One region of the Exiguobacterium sp. s102 genome, then DNA from elsewhere that is predicted to be linked to it. Evidence: riboswitches for the same ligand, from Rfam matches in the RefSeq annotation. Region 1 holds a riboswitch; each other region holds the start of a gene.
The links. Region 1 has a riboswitch for thiamine pyrophosphate ahead of KNQ02_RS08090 (3-oxoacyl-ACP reductase). Riboswitches for the same ligand answer to the same signal wherever they lie in the genome.
Positions count from the first base shown of each region.

Region 1 (7,476 bases):
CCGATTCCGGAGTGGGCCAGCGCAACGACGACGTCCGCACCAGCGTCTTTTAGTTTTTTCGCCGTCGCTTTAGCGACCGGGATGATGGCTTCCGCCGTCACTTTACCGGTCAAGTTCCCCGCGTCCCACGCCATGATTTGTGGTGTGACGACACCGAAGACGCCGACTTTGATTGTTTTCGGTTGATTGTTTTGATCCATCACTTGCCGTTCAATGATTTGATAGTCTTTTCCGTCTTCATTGTATTCCGCGACGATTGGTTGTTTCGTCACGGCGTCGAGGACGTTCGAGTTGACGAACTTGATTGAACCGCTTGAAGCACTCATCGCTGACTTCAGGAAGTCGAGTCCGAAGTTGAACTCATGGTTACCGAGCGTGACGGCGTCGTAACCGAGGTATTCCATTAATTCATACATCGGGTGTTTGCCTTTGTTGCCTTGATCGTACTGATTTTTGACATAATCCCCGAACGGCGTGCCTTGGAGTGTGTCCCCGTTATCGAACAGGAAGCTGTTCGTTTCGCCGACGACGTTTTGTTGCTGTTTGATGACTGTCGCTGCTTTGACGAGACCGATCGACTCATCTTGCGCGTCTTTGAAGTAATCATAATTCATCGAGTTTGTATGTAAATCTGTTGTTTCTAGAAAACGTAGTTTGACGACACTGTCATCTGCTGCGAGTGTTTTGACTTGGATGACGGGTGCTAACATCGGTGCGATCAACGTGGTAGCGATAATAATTTTTGTAGCCTGTTTCATCTGGTTTCCCCCTAAGATATAAATGACTGCTCAATTAATTTAACACGCTTTGATTGTAGCTTATAGCCTCTTTGAATAGGTCGGACATCCGTCTTATTTAACCTTCTTAACTAATTCCACAAATTGGCTTTACATTAACCTTGAACCTTTACAAATTTACTTGTAAAAAAGAAAACCGCTCCCCGAACTTACGGGAAACGGTTTTCACCCTTCATCTATCACCATGATGCTGTCGTTTGATTGCGTAACCGATGAAACCGGCAATCAGTGCCAGTACCGTCGCATAGAGAATCGTCGTCACCGTCACCGTCTCTTGACTGAACCGGACGAGAGCCTCGTCCTGCCATAAGAGTGCAAACGATGTCCCCGTCAGCGAACAGATGAACCAGCTAATCAAACCGGTCGCAACAGCGAAAACGACGGGATCGTATATTTTCTTAAAGGCCCGGATGCTGACAAGGAGATAGACGACGAACGGGACAATCAGAAACAGCCAAAACGGGAACGGCTTATCCTGTTCGACTTGATCAGCGGCCGCCGCAAGGACGACATTTCGTGCCGTTCCGTAATCGACTGCGTCAAGCGTCAAACGCGTATTCGATAAATCGGGACGTTCTCCCCCGATGACAGTCAACAGTTGATTCGTGACGCGCTCGGCGTCGATTCGGTTGACGACGTCCTCCATCGATCGTTTCAACCGCGTCACGTCGGTTTCCCCGTTCAAAAACGTCACCGGGACATTTAATCTTGCACCAAGGACATTTGCCTTGTAGGTCACTTGACTGCCGTGCATCAAATCATACCAGCCGTCACTGCCTGCGTTTAAACTCGAAACAGTCAACCACGTCCGGGTCGAGGCGTCCCCCTCATATTTCGCTTCATCCGTCACCGTAAAGAACAGTTGTGCACTACTTGCGACCATCAGGATAATGATCGCAGCACGGGAGGCGGCTGACATACCGGACAGTTGTCGTGGATAAAACGCGAGATAAAACAGACCTGTCAAAAAGAGTAAAATGAAGATTCCGTTCCAGACGGTCGCTTGATCAATTGTCAGCACATCAATCCCGAGTGCTGTGTTGAACGTAAATGCAAACAAGACGAAACTCGCCGCTAAAAAGCTGATTGTTCGAATCGTCCAGGTCACACGCGTTGCGCCGATCCGTAAAACTAAGAATAAGATTAGGAATAGACCGATTCCGAAAATCGATAAGAATGGACTGCCATATTCGGCGCGGAAGGATAGCGGTTCCAAGACTTGATTGAGATCGATTCCGAAAACCGACAAGATGTTCCCCGTATCATTTGCGCCAATCAGTTGATTCGTCAATCCCTCTTTGACGGCTTCCGGCAACGTGACAGCCATTCCGCTGATGAAAAACAGGAGGAACACGAGGGTCAATTCCAATGTCGTCCACGAGACGTCCGTGTCCTGCATCAGTTCGACGAACGCCTGATAATCGGCAGACTTCTCGATTTGTTGGACGAGAACGGTCATGACACCGAACAGGACGAGAAAACCAATACAAGCGAGTCCTATACCAAACAAGATATTGCGTAACATATGCGAGCGTTCCTTTCGCTGTTGCCTCCGCTCCATAAAAGCGCCTCCCCTTGACTAGATTGTTTGTATAGTTATTCCTGTTCCAGGTGATTTGAAAACGAATCTTCTGCAGTAAATACAAAAAGTAGCCCGTTCATGACGAACGGGCTACTTCCCAGACGCCGAACTCCGATTGGCAGGAACGCTTACTTTACGATTTTTTTCACGTCCGACTGCCCCACCTGAGCTAAACCAAAATGTTCCCGAAGCGTAGTCCCTTGATAGGCTTCTCTAAACAACCCTCTTTTTTGCAGTTCAGGAACGATCAGGTCTACAAAATCCTCTAAGCTTGACGGGAGTGACGGCGGCATCAGATTAAATCCGTCTGCGATACCCATTTCAAACCACAGCTCCATCTGATCGACGATTTCTTCCGGTGTACCTATCAGTGTCAGGTGTCCCCCACCAGCTGCCAGATAACCTAACAGTTCTCTTAGCGTAGGCTTTGTATCATCGATGATTTCAAGAATCGTTTTATAGCGTCCGACCGGTCCTGAAAACGCATCGACAGGCGGTAAGGACGGCACCGCTTTGTCAAGATCCCAATCAGAACAGTCCTGTTGCAAAAAGAAACTCAGTTGCTTCAAGGCATTCGCGACCGGTAATTTCTCATCCAGTTCGGCTTTCTTCGCCAGCGCCTCTTCCCGGGTTCGACCGACGTATGTAACCAATCCTGGAAAGATTTTAATCTGCCGCTCCGGTGACTCACTTTCTTTGATTTGTGTCTGTAGACTTTCCCGGAATGCTTTCGCTTGCTTTACATTCCACGACACCGAATAGACGGCATCCGCGTGCTTTGATGCAAGTGCAATCCCTTGGGCAGATGCACCCGCCTGCATCGCCACCGGCTTCCCTTGAGGACTACGCGGTGTAGACGAAGGACCTTTTACGTTGAAGTAGGTCCCGCTATGATGGATCGGTTGAATCTTTTCAGGATCAATTAACCGGTTGTCCGTCCGGCTCGAAAGGAAATCAGCTCGATCCCAGGATAAAAATAATTTTTCCATTACAGATGCAAATTCATCCGCCTTTTGATACCGTTCGTCCCTTGCAGGGAGCGCATCCATACTATGGTTTAACGCTTCCCAGTCCGTCATCGACGTCACCAGGTTCCAGCCGACACGCCCGTTCGTCACGTGATCAAGGCTTAACAGTTGTCTCGCCGCTGTATACGGATTTGAAAACGTACTCGATATCGTTGAAACTAACCCGATATGGCGGGTTACTTGAGAAATAGCGGTTAAATTGATTACAGGATCGAGCCAAAAGGCCGGTAGTTCAGTTGCGTTTGCAGCAGGAAAAGATTGATTGTCAGCAAAAAATACAGCATCCAGGCAGCCCGCTTCCGCTAGTTGAGCCAATCGCTGATAATAACCGCTCTCCCCGATTTCTTCAATCGCAGAATCCGGCATTAACCATGCCGCTTGATGATGGCCACAGCCGTACAATAAAACACCGATGTTTAACTGCTTCGTTTTCGTCATCTTTAGGTCCCTGACTCCTTTCTCCTGAGCGCTGACATCAGTTCATCGTCAATCCGCCATCTACGGTTAGATTTTGACCGGTAATGCCAGAGGCTGCTTCTGACGCTAAAAAGGCGACCAATTGCGCAACCTCTTCCGGCGTCGTCACTCTTTTTAACGGAGTTGATTGGGCAATCAATTCGAATACTTCAGCGGTCGTCACAGCACTGGCATCCGTCACTTTTAACAAGCCGCCGGAGACGACATTCACGTTTATGCCGTACTGTCCTAGCTCTGATGCAAGATTACGCGTAAAGCCGATCAACCCTGCTTTTGCCGTCGTATATTCGTGATAGGGAACTACCGGGTTTTGATACAGATTCGTGCCGATGCTGATGATGGTGCCGTTATTTCGTTCAATGAATTGCGGCAGAACACTTTGCACGACGTGGAACGCTGCTTTCAACGTGCCATCCAACTGTTTTTGATAATCTTCCCATTCCAAATCGATGAATGATTTTTGAGCGCGCGGATCGAACTTAAAATCGACTAAGGCATTATTGATTACGACATCGATTTGTCCGTAATGAGCTGTCGCTGACTGCATCAATGTCTCGACGTCTTCTCGCTTCGTGACATCCGCATACAGGGCAATGGCATGTTCTGCACCGAGCTCATTTACGAGTTCCTCTGCCGCATCCTTGCTCTTATAATAATTAATCACAACTTTAAACCCATTGTTCACCAATACTCTTGCAATCGTCGCGCCAAGTCCCCGACTGCTTCCCGTCACTACTACCGTTCTGTTCACTGTCTTCCACTCCTTCATCGTCTTTTGCAACTTAAATAGCGAAGTCGTAAACAAAAAAAGCGCAACTCTCCAAAAGGAAAGTTGCGCACGTCTAAATAATCACATAGCAAAAAACCGACAGACTGGTCTTCGCTGGTTTATTAGAGTCTACACTTCCCTACGCTAGTACGAACTAGTTCAGGTTCAAAGGGTTTGAGTATCTACTCATCTCAGTTTAGCAACACCCCTAGTGATTCTATTCAAGTTACCTTCACTTTAGCGGTCTTAGAAATATCTGTCAATAATGACAAGACAGTTTTATCGGTGTCTCTTCTGATTACGAACGAAAGCCTTGCCTCCGTCGACCGGAAGCAAGGCTCTTTTGAATTGCCATGATTTTTTTCTCTGTTATACGCCTTCGTACGCAAGCTCCATGATGTTCCGAAGTTCCGTCACGAGCGGCATTTTTGGATTCGCTGTCGTACATTGATCTTCGAATGCATCGACGGCCATCTTGTCGAGTTTTGCTTCAAAGTCGGCTTTTTTGATGCCTTGGGCTTTGAATGACATTTTGATGTTCAACTGTTGTCCGAGTTCTGTGATCGCTTGGATTAGTGATTCGACACCTTGTTCCGTTGTCGCTGCCGGTAGTCCGAGATAACGCGCGATTTCTGCGTACCGTTCATCAGCGATAAATGATTCATATTTCGGGAACGAAGCGAGTTTCGTCGGTTTCGCTGCATTGTAGCGGATGACGTGTGGCATCAGAATCGCATTCGTCCGACCGTGTGGCGTGTGGAACTCCCCACCGATTTTGTGCGCGATCGAGTGGTTAATCCCGAGGAAGGCATTGGCAAACGCCATTCCGGCCATCGTTGACGCATTGTGAACTTTTTCGCGTGCTTCGGCATCGTCACCATTCGCATAAGCGCGTGGCAAGTAGTCGAAGATCATCTTGATCGCTTTTAGCGCCAGTCCATCCGTATAGTCGTTCGCGAGGACGGAGACGAAGGCCTCTGTCGCATGTGTCAAGACGTCCATTCCGGTGTCTGCCGTGATTGATGCCGGGACCGTCATGACGAATTCCGGATCGATGATTGCGACGTCTGGTGTTAATGCATAGTCAGCAATCGGATACTTGACGTTTTTCTCTTTGTCCGTGATGACGGTAAACGGTGTGACTTCAGATCCTGTTCCGGACGTCGTCGGAATCGCGACGAACTTCGCTTTGTTACCGAGCGCCGGGAATTTATAGGCCCGTTTCCGGATATCGAGGAACTTTTGACGTAAGTTCGAGAACGTTTCGTTCGGTTGCTCGTAGAAGAGCCACATGCCTTTCGCTGCATCCATCGCTGATCCGCCACCGAGGGCGATGATCAAGTCCGGTTTGAAGTCGCGCATCGCTTGCGCTCCTGTCTGAACCGTTGCAACCGATGGATCCGGTTCGACTTGGTCGAAGATCCGGTAGCTGACGCCTGCCGGTAAGTTGCGGATGACTTTATCCGCGTAGCCGAACTCGACCATCGCTTGATCGGTGACGATCAACGCACGTGAGACATCTTGAATCGATTTCAAGTATTGGACTGAATTTTTTTCAAAGAAAATCTTTTCCGGTACTTTGAACCACTGCATGTTCACGCGTCGTCTCGCCACCTTCTTGACATTGAGTAGATGTTTCGCCGTTACGTTTTCAGAGACGGAGTTTTTCCCGTAAGAGCCGCAACCGAGTGTCAGTGATGGTGTCAATTCGTTATACAGATCACCAATCCCACCGTGTGCTGACGGGCTGTTGACGAGAATCCGGCAGGCTTTCATCCGCATTCCGAATGCCGTCATCAAGTCGTCATTCGTCGTGTGGATGACTGCCGTATGACCGAGGCCACCGATTTCAAGCATCCGTTCGGCGACATGGAACGCATCTTCCGTTGACTGGACGCTATACGCACCAAGGACAGGGCTTAGTTTTTCGTGTGAGAGTGGTTCTTCTGAGCCGACTTTTTCAAGTTCTGCGACGAGCATGACGGTGTTGCTCGGAACGTCGATGCCGGCTTTTGCTGCGATCCAGGTTGCCGGTTTCCCGACGATGTCGGCATTGACGGCACATGTATCGGTTTTGATGACGAGCGCTTCGAGACGTTTTTTCTCATCTGCTGTACAGAAGTAGCAACCGAGTGCTTCCATCTCCGCCCGGACTTCCGCGTAGATTTCCTGATCGATGATGACCGCTTGCTCCGATGCACAAATCATGCCGTTATCAAACGTTTTGGAGAGGACAAGGTCACTGACGGCACGTTTGATTTTTGCTGTTTTTTCGATGTAGCACGGGACGTTCCCCGGTCCGACACCGAGTGCCGGTTTTCCTGTTGAATAGGCTGATTTGACCATGCCGGCTCCGCCGGTCGCAAGGACCATCGCGATATCCGTGTGGTTCATCAAGACTTTTGTTGCTTCGAGTGACGGTTGTTCGACCCACTGGATACAGTCACGCGGTGCGCCGGCTTTGACAGCCGCGTCACGTAACGTTTTCGCTGCTTCGAGTGAGCAGTTTTGCGCTGACGGGTGGAAGGCGAACACAATCGGGTTTCGTGTTTTAATCGCGATCAACGCTTTGAACATCGTCGTTGATGTCGGATTCGTCACAGGTGTGACGCCACAGACGACACCGACCGGTTCTGCGATATAGGTGATGCCGTTTTGAACATCTTCTTCTAAGACGCCGACCGTTTTTTCATCACGGAGACTGTTATAGATATATTCCGTCGCAAACATATTTTTAATCATTTTATCTTCAAAGACACCACGTCCTGTTTCTTCAACGGCGAGTCGTGCCAGTTCAACGTGACGTTCGAGACCGGCAAGCGC
Region 1 covers NZ_JACSML010000002.1:600,839-608,314, reverse strand. Annotated here, with positions in the region: gene KNQ02_RS08105 (bifunctional 2',3'-cyclic-nucleotide 2'-phosphodiesterase/3'-nucleotidase) at 1-758, opposite strand, end outside; gene KNQ02_RS08100 (hypothetical protein) at 970-2,358, opposite strand; gene KNQ02_RS08095 (LLM class flavin-dependent oxidoreductase) at 2,508-3,845, opposite strand; gene KNQ02_RS08090 (3-oxoacyl-ACP reductase) at 3,883-4,653, opposite strand; TPP riboswitch at 4,773-4,873, opposite strand; gene adhE (bifunctional acetaldehyde-CoA/alcohol dehydrogenase) at 5,023-7,476, opposite strand, start outside.

Region 2 (7,476 bases), on a different contig from region 1:
CAATAAACTTATACAAAATGAAATCTCACTGAAATATAATAGAGGCAAAATGAATGCTATAATCAAAAACGTTCTTATAAAATTTAAACATTAAAATGAAATTTAAATAAAGCATACTTTTGACTACAATAAAATTATAGAGAAAAAGAGGGAATACTACATGAAAAAAACGTTTACGTCGCTCATCGTTTCCGCACTTGTCCTTTCATCAACTCCTTATTTTGCATCAGCAGATGATTTAAGTGAACAAAAAGCTAAAAACGAACAAAAGCAACAAGAAAACCAAAATACACAAAAAAATCTTGAGTCTTCTGTGAATCACGAAGGTGAGAAAATTTCGAAGACACAACAAGAAGTGAATCGTTTAGACGAAGCATTGAATGAAAAAATGTTTGCCGTCGAAGCAAAAGATCGTCAAATCAAGGCGACAGAAGCTGAAATCGTCGAACTTGGTAAGCAAATCGAAAAATATAAAGCCAAGCTGAAACGTCAAGAAGAATTGCTCGGCGATCGTTTACGTGTCATGCAAGAAAATGATGGTAATTCGATTAAATGGGAAGAAGTCATCTTTGGTTCGAAAGATGTCGGAGATCTCGTCAGCCGTGTGCTAGCGGGGAAATCCATCTCACAACAAGATGATAAGATGATTACGGATTACCAGAACACGCAAAAGAAATTAGCGAATGCCCAAGCAGAACTTAAAGATAAAAAAGCAAAGCTTGTGACAGAGAAAAAAGAATTAAAGCGTCAACAGGCAGAGCTCGAACAACAAATCAGTGAACGAAACAAACGCATTAAAGAACTTAAGAAGCAAAAAAAGAAATTTGAGACACAGTTGATGGACGCGAAAGAAGTTCAACAAATCTTGATTGCGCAAGAAAAAGCAATCGCGGCAGAAAAAGCGGCACGTGAACGTGAAGCACGGATTGAAAAAGAGCGCAAAGCACAAGAAGCACGAGAAGCAAAAGCCCGTGCTGAAGCTCAAGCAGCACAAGCAGCAGCCGATCAGGCAGCGGCAGAAAAGGCAGCAGTTGAGCAAGCTGCAGCAGAAAAAGCGGCAGCCGAGCAAGCTGCAAAACAAGCAGCGCGTCAAAAAGCAACAACGAATTCAACAAAACAATCAACGCCGACACCAGCGCCTGTAACACCAAAACCAGCACCAGTAGCACCGAATCCAGCTCCGGCTCCAGCTGCATCTTCAGCATTGTTCATTCATCCGACAAGTGGTGCGACTACACAAGGATACGGCTCAGCAAGTGGTGAAAATGGGTATGGATTCCATAATGGAATCGACTTTGGTGCACCGGTTGGAACACCAATTGTCGCAGCAGCAACAGGAACTGTCATTACGGCTTCTAGTAGTGGTCCTTACGGAAATCACATCATGATTGCTCACCAATTGAACGGAAAAACGTATACGACGGTTTACGCGCACATGAGTTCATTGAATGCGCGTGCAGGACAACGTGTCAGCCAGGGACAACAAATCGGTGCACTTGGTAGCACGGGTAACTCGACTGGACCACACCTACACTTCGAAATTCATGTCGGTGGGTATATCTACAGCGGAACAGGCCCTGCAAATAGTGTTAATCCTATGTCAATGTTATAAAATCGTAAAAGAACCTCTACATTGTAGAGGTTCTTTTTTATACAGTTTGAATAATTAGTTGTTATATTACAAAATAACGTTTTCATTTGAAATGTAAATGAAATTTTTCTGAAACTATTACGGTGCTATAATCAATTTCAGATAGTTTCACTACGGAACAGGACTTCAAAAATCGAATTCATACATAAGCGAGGAACTCACATATGCTAAAAAAGTTATTTTCTACCGTACTATTAGGGACGTTATTATTGACGAACACCCCAATCACTCAAGCGGCTACAATCAAAGAAAAGAAAGCAGATAATGCAGCTGAACAACGTAAACTAGAAAAATCAATCAAAAAACAAGAATCTAAAATTTCAAAAGAGCAACGTCAAATCAATGCGATTGATGCAGCAATCAATGAAAATATTTTTCGTGTCTCAGAAAAAAATAAACAGATTCGTCAGTTGAATGAACGAATTGAAGAGCTTGAGGCAGACATTATCCATTATGAAGAAATGTTAAAACGCCAGGAAGAGCTGTTAGGAGACCGCCTTCGTGTGCTTCAAGAAAATGATGGGAATTCGATTAAATGGGAAGAAGTCATTTTTGGTTCGAAAGATCTTGGCGATCTCTTTAGTCGTGTGATGGCAGGGAAAAAAATTGCTGAACAAGATGACAAGATGATTTCTGCTTACCTTGAAACGCAAAAAAAATTAGCTGATGCTAAAGCGACGCTTGTGGATAAAAAGGAAGAGCGAGTGAAAGAAAAAGAAGCCCTTTTGGTTCAAAAAAAGGAACTCAAACAGCAAATGAAAGCACGTAGTGCAACCTTAAAAAAATTACGTCAAGGTAAAACAAAATTTACGACAAAACTTCTGAATGCGAAAGAACTTCAAGCGACATTAGAAGCGCAAGAACGTGCGATTGCGGCAGCAAAGGCAGCAGCTAAAGCAGCAGCGGAAAAGGCAGCAGCTGAAAAAGCGGCAGCGGAAAAGGCGGCGGAGGTGGCGGAAAAAAACAACGCCGGGACGTCTAAGAAGGTCGTAAGTGCTACGCCAGTCGCTAGTGTTCCGAGTGGTTCGGCGCAGTTCGTTCGCCCTGCGTCAGGAAGTGTTTCACAAGGATTCGGACCAGCGAGTGGTGCGAATGGGTATACTTTCCATAATGGTGTCGACTTTAGAGGGTCAGTCGGATCATCAATCGTCGCAGCAGCTTCAGGAACGGTCATCACAGCAGGAAGCGGTGGACCGTACGGAAATCACGTGATGATTTCACATTTCTTGAATGGGAAAGTGTATACAACAGTTTACGCGCATATGAATTCATTATCAGTTCATGCTGGACAAACGGTCTCGCAAGGGCAACAAATCGGTACGCTCGGAAATACGGGAAACTCGACGGGCGCACATCTTCATTTTGAATTGCATATTGGTGGTTACCAATACAGTGCGACAGGACCAGCTAACACAGTTAATCCATTAGCATACTTATAAAAACGAGCTTCGGCTCGTTTTTTTTATGGCGCTATGCTACAGTGAAAGAGAAATTTAAATCATGAGCAACTAGGGGAGCTGGAGGAATCTGGCTGAGAGGAAAACCATTCTGTTTTCGACCCTATCACCTGATCTGGATAATACCAGCGTAGGAAAGTTGAGATTGAAGACATGAATAAGTGACCACACTCGTTGGTTTTTCATGGCGTCGTCTGCTTTTTTACAGCGGACGGCGCTTTTTTTCGTTCCGCTTTCTCCTTGTGCTCTCATAGAAAGTGAGGTCTATCGATGAAACATGTACTGACGATTGCTGGATCAGACTCTAGTGGTGGAGCTGGAATTCAAGCCGACTTAAAAACTTTTTCTGCTCTTGGGGTTTACGGTATGAGTGTAATTACTGCTATCACAGCGCAAAATACGTTAGGCGTACAAGCAGTTGAAGATGTATCACCAACGCTTGTCGAAGCCCAGTTGAACTCGATTTTTAGCGATATTCGTGTAGATGCCGTTAAAATTGGGATGGTCTCGAATGAAAAAACGATTCAAGTCATTGCCAAATGTTTGAAACATTATCAGGGACCAGTCGTCTTAGACCCCGTGATGGTCGCAAAAGGGGGGCATGCGCTGTTAAGGAAATATGCTGAACAAGCATTAATGGAGCATTTAATGCCGCTTGCAACCTTGACGACCCCGAATATTCCGGAAATGGAACGCATGTTAGGGCAAGCGATTTCGACAATTGATGAAATGAAGCTGGCGACGACGGAATTCGCACAAAAACGAGATATCGCTATCCTGTTAAAAGGCGGTCATCTTGAAAGTACGGATGCCTCGGATATTTTATACACGGAAGGGATGCATCATCTGTTTCAGGAGGCACGATTAAAACGCCAGCATACACATGGTACTGGATGTACATTGTCTTCCGCGATTGCGGCACGTCTTGCGCTGGGAGATTCCCTGAAGGATAGCGTGATTTATGCTAAACGGTACGTAACTGAAGCAATCCGGCATGGATTTGCCTTAGGGAACGGAATCGGACCGACACATCACTTTTATGACATTTGGAGGGAAACGGATGCTTACAACCATTCATGATAAAAAACCATTAATTCATCATTTAACGAATGCGGTCACGATTAATGAGTGTGCCAATATGACCCTTGCGCTCGGGGGTTCACCTGTCATGGCGGAAGATATCCTAGAAGTCGAGGAAATGGTTGGACATGCAGATGCTGTCGTTATCAATATCGGGACATTGAACGCAGCTTCACGAGCGTCGCAATTGTTGGCAGGTCAAACGGCTAACCGATTGAAGAAACCGATTATTTTAGATCCAGTCGGAATGGGGGCGACGACACTTCGGACACAATTCACGAAAGAGTTACTCGAAGCAATTCATTTTACGGTCATTAAGGGGAACGTCTCTGAAATCAAGACGCTCATCGGTCAAGTCGGACGTTCAAAAGGAGTCGATGTCGCTTCCGGAGAGACATTAGATTTTCAAGTCGTCCATGAGTTTGCTGGACGGCTCGGGACGACTCTCGTCGTAACGGGACCGGTTGATTTCATTACAGACGGCAAGCGACAAGTAAAACTAACCGTAGGAACGCCACGACTCGGACACATTACAGGGACAGGTTGCATGACGGCATCGCTCATCGGAACCCTACTTGGAGCAGGGTATGATGCATTCGAAGCAGCGACCTATGGGACGTATTTAATGGGAAAAGCGGGTGAAGTCGCAGATGAAGCAGCGGGACTTGGTGATTTCCGGATGGGGTTGTTCAACGCAATCAGCTTGACTACAGAAGAAAGTTTGAAAGGGGTATTGACCAGTGGAGAATGATTACACGGTTTATGCGGTAACAGATCGGCGCTTTCACCCGGACGTTGCCTTGATTGATGCGGTCGAAGCAGCAATAAAAGGTGGCGCGACGATGGTCCAGCTTCGTGAAAAGCAGGCGCAAGGGAAAGAATTTCTCGAACAAGCGAGTGACTTGAAGAAAATGATGTCTCGTTACGGCGTCCCACTCATCATCAATGACCGGATTGATATCGCACAAATCGTCGGTGCAGGTCTGCATATCGGGCAAGAGGACATCCCTTTGAAGGAAGCACGTAAGCTGTTACCGGAAGCCACGATTGGGGTTTCTGTTTCAACCGTTGAACAGGCAATCGAAGCAGAGCAAGACGGGGCAACTTATCTTGGCGTAGGGTCGCTCTATCCAACGGCGACAAAAGACGATGCGAGTCAGATGACAAACGAAACACTCCGGGCGATTCGCCGGGCTGTTTCCCTTCCTCTCGTCGGGATTGGTGGAATCACACATCATGTGGTGCCCGACTTATTCGAGATGCTTGAAGGATATGCCGTCGTCTCTGCCTTATTCGCAGCACCAGATATTGAACGTGCGGCACGAGAGTTCAAAGAGGCGGTTCAGACTGCGCGTCAAATAGTATCAGACCGGGTATAATCACTGAAGAGGTGATGTACGTGAAATGGCAAGTCATTCGCTTTCGGGGAGGCTGGATTCGGTATCGAATCGAACCACAAATCATTCGAATCGACAACCGTGGAAAGTATCATTTAGGTTGGAAATTGTTTCCCTATCCGAATCGTTATGCATTTGAATTGGCGGTTTTGTTAAAAAACAAACACCAACAACGATATAAACGGCCGCTGTTGATTAAAACGGCATCCATCGCTACGGAAATCTGGGGCCATACACACCTGGATTTATTTTATCGAGTGATGTTACAAGTACCGTTACCACGCTTCCTATCGAATCGATATAAGGAGCGATTGCGAAATACAAGTATCATCGATATCGGTGTACGGGCTGTCGATACTAATCGAATCGTTTGGGATATCGGGAATCGATTAGGGGGATGGGCAGTTTTTCGTACAATCCAAAAAAAACATCGGAAATGAATCTTCACCTCGCGAATCATCGTAGTCATCTTACTTGCATTTGTTGTTTTAGGATGGTGCAATAGTTTGGAGGAGAGGTGAAGACAGTGGAGGCACCACGCTGTGAGACGATTGCGATCGATAAAAAACGTGCGACTGAAATTGGTCATGCCGTTGAGAAAATCCCGACGCTTGAGATTGGGAAATTGTTTAAAGTGTTATCGGACGCAACGCGTCTACGAATCGCTTATGCATTGACGGTCGAGCGAGAACTTTGTGTTTGTGACGTATCGGCATCAGTTGATTGTTCGATTGCGACGGCTTCGCATCACTTAAGAACGTTATTGAAACAAGGTCTCGTCAAATATCGTAAAGAAGGAAAAGTTGTCTATTATTCACTTGATGACCATCATGTCTCGTCGTTAGTTCATTTGGCAATGGAGCATGTGAATGAAGGAAAGGCTTCTTCTTGAGAAAAATATAAAAAACGCACCGCAGTCCGATAAAGAACTGCGGTGCGTTTTTTAGCTTTTTCACGAAGCTAATCGTATGAAACAACAGATTATTTGATTCGATGGAAGAACGTGATGGTCACACTGATGAGTAGAAAGGCTAAAATGGATAGACTAAAGCACATCCGTTTATAGGATGCTGTCACGAGCGCCGTATTTTCGAGTTCTTGATCTAATTCGGTATACAATTGATCTTTAACTTGAGCAAGATCTTCAAGAATGGTCTGCGTGGTCTGCGTCGATTGTTTCGCTAAAGCGGTAGCTGCCTGTGAACCGTTTGTTTCATAAAGGCTGAAAACGGTTTCGATTTCTTTTTCCCATGCATTGTTACGGACCAATAAATCTTTAATCGGTACAGGTGTTTCGTTCGAAGCATTGAGCACACGGCGTAAATCATGAATTTTGGTCGTGCAGAAGTAGTATTGTTCAATGTAGCGGTCGTCTTCATAGAGCAATAGGCCGCGAACGGCATTTGCCCGATCCCGATTGTATTCGACGAGTTGGTCGACCTGTTTAATCATCGGGATGTTATGGGCGTGCATCTCTTCTGTCATTTTTGAAATGGTACGATAACCTGTCAAGGCATAGATGAGAGGAATCGAAGCGAACAAACTGACTAAAAGAATGAGAGAAATGCGGTAGCGCCAAAGTTTATTCATGCAATCATTCCTTCGTAAGCTAACTGGTAATGTCATTAGCTTAACCACTAATTCCCAAAAAGTGAAGAGTTATCTATTTTTTAGGGGAACATCTTTTGGTTACGGGGATCCAATCGTTTTATATTTTGAGATGAAACCTGAAGCGATACCAAACGTAGACGTATATGATGGGTCAGCCTTTGTTTACAAAAAACAACCCACCTCATGACAGGGGGGTGTCGTTTCATCGTGTGCGGTTCATTTAAAAAGAGTAGGAATGTTCTTTGTAATTTCCGAAGACGGTATGAATCTCAGAGAAGGT
Region 2 covers NZ_JACSML010000004.1:115,234-122,709, reverse strand. Annotated here, with positions in the region: gene KNQ02_RS11670 (murein hydrolase activator EnvC family protein) at 161-1,612, shown strand; gene KNQ02_RS11665 (murein hydrolase activator EnvC family protein) at 1,816-3,090, shown strand; TPP riboswitch at 3,152-3,262, shown strand; gene thiD (bifunctional hydroxymethylpyrimidine kinase/phosphomethylpyrimidine kinase) at 3,379-4,188, shown strand; gene thiM (hydroxyethylthiazole kinase) at 4,169-4,939, shown strand; gene thiE (thiamine phosphate synthase) at 4,929-5,567, shown strand; gene KNQ02_RS11645 (hypothetical protein) at 5,582-6,025, shown strand; gene KNQ02_RS11640 (ArsR/SmtB family transcription factor) at 6,103-6,477, shown strand; gene KNQ02_RS11635 (CHASE3 domain-containing protein) at 6,567-7,175, opposite strand; gene KNQ02_RS11630 (YitT family protein) at 7,417-7,476, opposite strand, start outside.
Region 2: it holds a riboswitch for thiamine pyrophosphate, as region 1 does, so the genes downstream of both, thiD (bifunctional hydroxymethylpyrimidine kinase/phosphomethylpyrimidine kinase) here and KNQ02_RS08090 (3-oxoacyl-ACP reductase) in region 1, are expected to answer to the same signal.

Region 3 (7,476 bases), on a different contig from region 1:
TAAAATCGTTGAGTGTTGTTGGCGCATGTTTTCGATTTTAACCGCGACGAGCTCACCAAATTTTTGTCCTTTGTTGATGACATCACCTGGTGTCTCGACATGGACATGAACTTTGAGCAACTCTTCATCTGCGACGACGAGCAGTGAATCTCCGAACTCAGATAATTCGTTACGGAATGCTTCTTCACTGAACGGTGCATTCGCTAACTTATCATCTTGGAAACGAACCATGATTTCTGTACAGTAACCGTAATGGATTTCCTCTGTCGACATGAAGCTTTGAGCCGATTTATGATGCTCTGCTTCGACGAGTGCTTCCATGACAGGAGCATGCGGTTTTTCAAGTTCTTTTCCTTCGAGTGTCGCAAGGAAGCCTTCATAAATACAAACAAGTCCCTGTCCACCAGAATCGACGACACCGACTTCTTTTAAGACCGGTAAAAGATCGGGTGTTCCTTCGAGTGAAACTTTTGATGCTTCGACAATCCCGCGCATCAATTCAAGTAAGTCCGTCGTTGTTTCCGATTGTGCGATCGCAGCGACTGCTGTTTCACGAGCAACTGTTAAAATCGTCCCTTCGACTGGCTTCATGACGGCCTTGTATGCTGTATCAACACCTTTTTGCAAGGCATCTGCGAATTCCTTCGTATCGATTGTTTGTTTTCCTTCAATCGATTTCGAGAAACCACGGAATAATTGACTTAAGATAACACCAGAGTTCCCACGTGCCCCCATTAAAAGACCTCGTGCGAATATTGATGCGACGTCTGCGACAGAATCAGATGTTGCGTTTGTTGCTTCTTTCGATCCAGATGTCATCGTCAAGTTCATGTTCGTTCCTGTATCGCCATCCGGCACAGGGAACACGTTCAGTGAATCGACGAAATCTGCATTTTGATAGAGATTTGCCGCGCCATTTTGAATCATCTTGACTAATTGGGCTCCTGTTAAACGATCTACACTCACTAAAGTTTCCTCCTCTATTTCCGTCTTAGACATTCGTCAAACGGACTCCTTGGACAAAAATATTTACAGATGTCACTTCTAACCCTAACGCTTGGTTCAACGTATATTTAACACGGCTTTGAACATTGTTCGCGACTTCAGAAATTTTCGTACCGTAACTCACAATGATATGCATATCGATGTGAACTTGTTCTGAAGATTGTCGAACGATGACGCCACGTGCAAAATTCTCACGTTTCAATAATTCAGCTAGCCCATCTTTGATTTGTGATTGTGATGCCATACCAACGACACCAAAACATTCCATTGCTGCTCCGCCCGCCAGTTGCGCGACGACATCATTATCTACATCAATCTTTCCATAGGTCGTTTTCATCTCGATCGCCACCTGAGTAGCCCCCTTTAACTAATTGTGTTCTTCTCGTAATTCTACTATAAGGACCTACTATTGAAAAGTCGCCGTACTGACTATACAATGAATAAGTGAAAAATAGTAGCGGTCAAATGAACTTTTACCATCATCCTCATCCATTATTTTAAATTTTGAGGTTCTCTGTCAAGTTTTTTTCTTGTCAGCTACTTTTTTTATGTTGCAACCGTCCTGACACCATGCTAAGATAGCAAAGTGTCTATTAGGACGAACGCAAAACAACATAAAAGGAGGCGGAACGCATGGCACGTAAATGCTACGTTACTGGAAAATCGCCGAAGTCGGGAAACAACCGTTCACACGCATTGAACAAAACGAAACGCACTTGGGGAGTCAACGTACAAAAAGTACGTATCCTCGTTGACGGTAAACCTAAAAAGGTTTGGGTTTCAGCTCGAGCTCTTAAATCAGGTAAAGTCGAACGCGTATAAGGCGCAAAAACCGGACGGGAATCTTCCCTTCCGGTTTTTTTGTCGTCTTTTTTATTTTTCTCCTAAAGTAATTGTCGCAGCATTTGAAAACGCTTACAATAAGTTGGCAGTTACTTTATTGCTCAAGGGGGAATTCATCATGCAGTTAAAAAGAGCCATGACAAGCCGACATCTATTCATGATTTCGCTTGGTGGTATTATCGGGACGGGGTTATTTCTCGGTTCAGGGTTGACGATTTCGCAAGCAGGACCACTCGGGGCGGTCCTCAGTTACATCGTCGGCGGAACAATCATGTACTTAACGATGCTCTGTCTAGGAGAGATGGCTGTCCACATGCCTGTGTCCGGTTCATTCCAAACGTATACGACACGTTTTATCGGTCCAGGCATCGGTTTTGCCGTCGGTTGGATTTATTGGCTCGGCTGGGCCGTGACCGTCGCTCTTGAAATCACAGCTGCCGGTAGTCTGATGGATCGCTGGTTTCCACAGGTTCCCGTCGTCATCTGGTGCGCCTTATTTACCGTCATCTTATTCGGATTGAACGCGATCTCTGCGAAAGCATTCGGAGAAGCAGAATTTTGGTTTTCAAGTCTTAAAGTACTCGCCATCCTGTTCTTCATCGGACTCGGGGGAGCCGCATGGTTCGGATGGATTGATATGGCGGCTGAACGACCAGCTACGTTGTTCGCGAACTTCACGGCGAACGGCTGGTTTCCGAACGGGGCTCTCGGCGTCTTGACGACGATGATTGCCGTCAACTTCGCTTTCCAAGGAACAGAATTGATTGGTGTCGCTGCCGGGGAATCGAGTGATCCAGAAAAATCGATTCCGAAAGCGATTCGTAATACGGTTTGGCGGACGTTTATTTTCTTCGTCCTCTCGATTACAATTATCGGGGCTTTAATTCCGTATGAATCGGCGAGCGGCATCAGCAGTCCCTTCATCATGGTATTTGACGCAATCGGTATCCCATATGCTGCAGATTTGATGAACATCGTCGTTTTGACGGCACTCTTATCCGTCGGAAACTCTGGACTGTATGCTGCGACACGCATGCTCTGGTCGATGTCGCAAGAAGGCATGATTTCAAAGAAACTCGCCATCGTCAATCAGCGGGGTGTGCCGATGCGCGCCTTAACGTTCACGATGCTGTTCGCGATGTTATCCTTATTGACGGCATTCTTCGCAGAAGATACCGTCTTCATCTGGCTATTATCCATCGCCGGTCTCGGAGCACAAGTCGGTTGGATCTCGATTTCCGCTTCGCAAATCGCTTTCCGACGCCAATTCATCAAGGCAGGACACACGCTTGACGAACTGAAGTTCAAAACACCGTTCTTCCCAGTCTTACCCATCCTCTCATTCTCACTCAATCTGCTCGTCTTAATCAGTTTAGGTTTTCAAGCCGATCAACGCGTCGCCTTATATCTCGGCGTCCCTTTCTTCCTACTGACATGGGCAAGTTACCATCTTTTCGTCAAAGGAAAACATATCGCTGCAAAAAGCGAACAACAAGCAGCCAGTTCGACACTTCAAAACGAACAACGATGACTTGTTATCTGGCCCTGGATACACCGGGTGCCGGAATCCGTTGAACTTAAACAGTCGACTGACTAATAAATCAAAACGCCGATGCTTCCGTTTTACATACGGAGTCATCGGCGTTTGCCATACCTATCTTTTTGTTCATGACGTCATGACGTGTACTTGAAGAACGCATGTCCCGGTCGCATCAGCGAGATATGATGGAATCGCGTCTATCGCGTTTTTATCAAAAATCAGGCGAGAATACTCCCACCTCTAAGCGTCTTGGGGCGAAGCCCAGCGTAGGTGGGAGATGAATCGCCTTCGGGCAAGGCGTGTCTTACGACACGTCAATTGCCCTACATTTTTTTGGTTTAACAACAAGCAAAAGCAGGGATAATTAAAATGTCACGTTCTTTGAAAACTGAAGATATAGGGTTGTGACAGGAAGTTCGTCTGTCACGTAAAATCTTCAACGTTCACCTTGCGGATGACCGAAGTAGCGAAAACCAAGCAGAGTAGGCATCCGCACAAAAGAAACGGACAAGATTAACGTTCAACCGTCGGGACGACGGGGTTAGCCTGATAACGTTTCGATCGATAGGTCGGATAACTCAGGAATCCTCCACCTCTTAGCGTAGCGTAGGTGGAGGTAGTTCAATTTTCATGCGTGCGCAGGACGAGGACTTCCCCTTCGACGACCGTCACTTGCGCAACACCAACCCACTCATTGCTGACCGTCAGCGAACCACCGACCGGAACAGGATGCTCCGTCAAGGGGTATTTGACGCCGCGTAACGTCAAGTTCGACGGGACAAGGGGAATGAATGACAGGTAATGATACCCTTCAGACGCGAGTTCGTACTGACCGGTTTTCCAGTACCGGACATCCTCACGTTTCGTCACGAGTCGTGCCATCGGAAATTGTTTTAACAAATAGACGTTCTGTAGCGTCATGTCGAGCCGACCACCCGTCGCACCAAAGATGAGTAGTTCAGCACCTGCAGCCTGTTCGGTAGCGTAACGTAACGCTAGTTCTAAGTCCGTTTCATCTTTTTCTGCCGGATGAAGCAATCCACCATCCGGAACGTATCCGAGCGAATCAAAGTCACCGATTGCCACATCAAAATCAAGTCCTTGCTCCACTAATGTCGCAATCCCGCCGTCAACACCGATAATCATCGTCTTGTCTTTCACGAATGGTGCGAGCGTCGGGACGTCTTCTGCCGGTCCTGCCGCAACGATTAAAACTCTCATCTTTAAATACCGCGAGCGGAGTAACGTAAAAGACGTGGTGCTGTCGTAAGCAAAATACCTGCAACGACCCCACATAAAACGTACGACGGAGCCATATACGTCGCGTTATAAATGAACGAGTAAGGAACGACCGGTCCTTTGGCATACTCTGCAAAAAAGACGATTCCACTGATGACATGACAGATGTAACGTAGACCGGCACCTAACAAGGTCGCAAACAAAACAATCGTCATGAGACGCTTTTTTTGACCTTCTGTTGCTGCTTTTTTGACTTGGCCTGCAAACACTCCACTCAAACCGACGACACCATATGCAAGCGTATAGTCAAGCAGCGGTTGGACGACCGTCAAGACTTGCGGAGCGAACATCAATTGAATCGTTCCGACGAGCGCACCCGTGATGACACCACCAACGACGCCGTGACGAAAGGCCATGACGAAAATCGGTAACATCGCTAAGCTGATGGATCCGCCTTGTGGCATTTTGAACGGAATCAATAAATCAAATACAACACCGAGACTCGCGAAAATCGCAATCTCCATTAACATTTGTAATCGTTTCATACTGTGTTCCTCCTAAAAATAAAATAATGATGACAACAAAAAGGCAGTACGACGGACGCCGTACTGCCTGCGTGCGCCACATCCCTACGTCCGTCTGAACGGAACAGGTTCGAAGGGTTAAAGTCTACTCACTTCTCTCAGCCGCTTGACGCGACACCCCTTGCGGTCAAAATTTAATTGTCTTGGCTCTATTATACGTGAGCCGCGTTTCGAATACTAGTGATGGCTTCCGCATAGTCTGGTGCATTGTAGATTGCAGAACCTGCGACAAGGACGTTTGCCCCATTGTCGATACACAGTTTTGCCGTTTCCGCGTTGACACCACCATCGATTTCAATTTCGAACGTCAAACCGCGCTCTGCTTTGATCATCGCCAATTGCTTCAGCTTCGTCATGACGCTCGGCAAGAAAGCTTGTCCGCCAAATCCTGGATTGACCGTCATCAACAAGACCATGTCGACTTCTTCTAGGACATGTTCAATCGTCGACAGTGACGTGTGTGGATTCAGCACGACGCCGGCCTTTGCTCCAGCCCCTTTAATTTGTTGCAAGACACGATGGACATGATTCGTCGCTTCGACATGGAAGGTGACGATATCCGCTCCTGCCGCTACAAACGCTTCGACGAAGTTTTCTGGTCGATCGATCATTAAATGAACGTCAAGGACCATGTCCGTCTTTTGACGAAGACTACTGAGGACGGGTAGACCAAATGAAATGTTCGGGACGAACTGGCCGTCCATGACGTCGAAATGGATGTAATCTGCTCCTGCCGCCTCGACAGCTTTAACGTCTCGTTCTAGGTTGGCGAAATCTGCTGATAAAATAGATGGTGCGATTTTAATCATTTCAATACCTCCGCGCTCGATTCTTGATTTCCTCTACAAACATACCATAATTCGTATAGCGTGAGGACATGATTTCTTCTCCCTCAACTGATTTTTTGACAGCACAGCCTGGTTCGTTTAAATGCAGGCAACCACGGTATTTGCACGTATCTTGCCGTGCGACGAATTCTGGAAAACACCAACGTAATTCTTCGATTTCCATCTCGTGTGGAAAATCGAGGTTCGAAAACCCTGGCGTATCAGCAATCAAGCCCTCTGCAAGCGGAATTAACGTCACATGACGCGTCGTATGTCGTCCGCGTCCGAGCGATTTCGAGATGTGGCTCGTCTCGAGATCGAGCGTCGCATCGAGCGCATTCAACAATGAACTTTTTCCGACTCCCGACTGTCCCGCGAGCACACTTGTTTTTTCCTTGAGTAGCGGGCGGACTTCCTCTACCCCTTCTAGCGTCTCACTCGACGTCTCAATCACCTGATAACCGATTTGTCGGTAACCGGCAATCGCCGTCCGGACTTCTGCTTCCGCTGTTCCTTGCAACAAATCCATCTTCGTCAAGATAATGATAGGTTGAATCTCTTTTGCTTCGATTAAGACTAAAAATCGATCGAGCAAATGGGCTGAAAAGTCCGGTTCTGCTGCTGAGACGACAAGCAACGCTTGATCGATGTTTGCGACCGGTGGACGAACCAGGAAATTTTGCCGTTCCTTCACTTCTAAAATGTATCCAGTTTCGCTTTCGATATGCAATACGACCTCATCTCCTACAACAGGACTGATACCACGTTTTCGGAAGTTTCCCCGAGCGCGCGATCGCACCTCGCCCTGCGTCGTCATGACATCATAAAACCCACCTTGTAGACGAATGATCGTCCCGTCCCGATTTTCTTCGATACGATTTTCTGCCATCCCATGCCCTCCTTCAATTTGCGGTTCGTAGCACACTCATTGTTCTGCTTTCGCTTGTTTATAGGTAATCGTTTTCGAGCGATACACTACATCATCTTTATAAATTGTGATTTTTCCTTCTTCGCCCGGATCAATCGTCACCGGAACATCAAATGTTTCATCACTGTCAATCGACTCTTCAATCACCGTACGTTTCCCTTTAGCATCATCCGTCTCGATTCGAATGACTTGCCGCGGCGGATCTTCATCCCCTTCACCTACAGCATCGTAGGCTACTTTTTCCGGGAAGGTCGCCGTCACGGTTTGTTCTTCCTCCCCTTTTGAAATAAAGACCGTCACGGAATCGTTCGGCTCGACTTTGACACCCGCTTGCGGAAATTGACGAATGACTTGGTCCAGTTCGACTTCACTCGAAAATTCTTGTTCGAATGTACCGTCGAGACCTGTCGCGTCCAAGTACGCTTTTGCTTCAGCACTCGACATGTTCGTCAAATCCTTCAATTCAAACGCTGACGAACCTTCGGATACCGTGATTGTAATCGTCTGTTC
Region 3 covers NZ_JACSML010000001.1:736,888-744,363, reverse strand. Annotated here, with positions in the region: gene KNQ02_RS03590 (DAK2 domain-containing protein) at 1-966, opposite strand, end outside; gene KNQ02_RS03585 (Asp23/Gls24 family envelope stress response protein) at 992-1,354, opposite strand; gene rpmB (50S ribosomal protein L28) at 1,639-1,827, shown strand; gene KNQ02_RS03575 (amino acid permease) at 1,967-3,379, shown strand; gene KNQ02_RS03570 (thiamine diphosphokinase) at 4,010-4,609, opposite strand; gene thiT (energy-coupled thiamine transporter ThiT) at 4,612-5,172, opposite strand; TPP riboswitch at 5,237-5,343, opposite strand; gene rpe (ribulose-phosphate 3-epimerase) at 5,364-6,020, opposite strand; gene rsgA (ribosome small subunit-dependent GTPase A) at 6,022-6,927, opposite strand; gene pknB (Stk1 family PASTA domain-containing Ser/Thr kinase) at 6,964-7,476, opposite strand, start outside.
Region 3: it holds a riboswitch for thiamine pyrophosphate, as region 1 does, so the genes downstream of both, thiT (energy-coupled thiamine transporter ThiT) here and KNQ02_RS08090 (3-oxoacyl-ACP reductase) in region 1, are expected to answer to the same signal.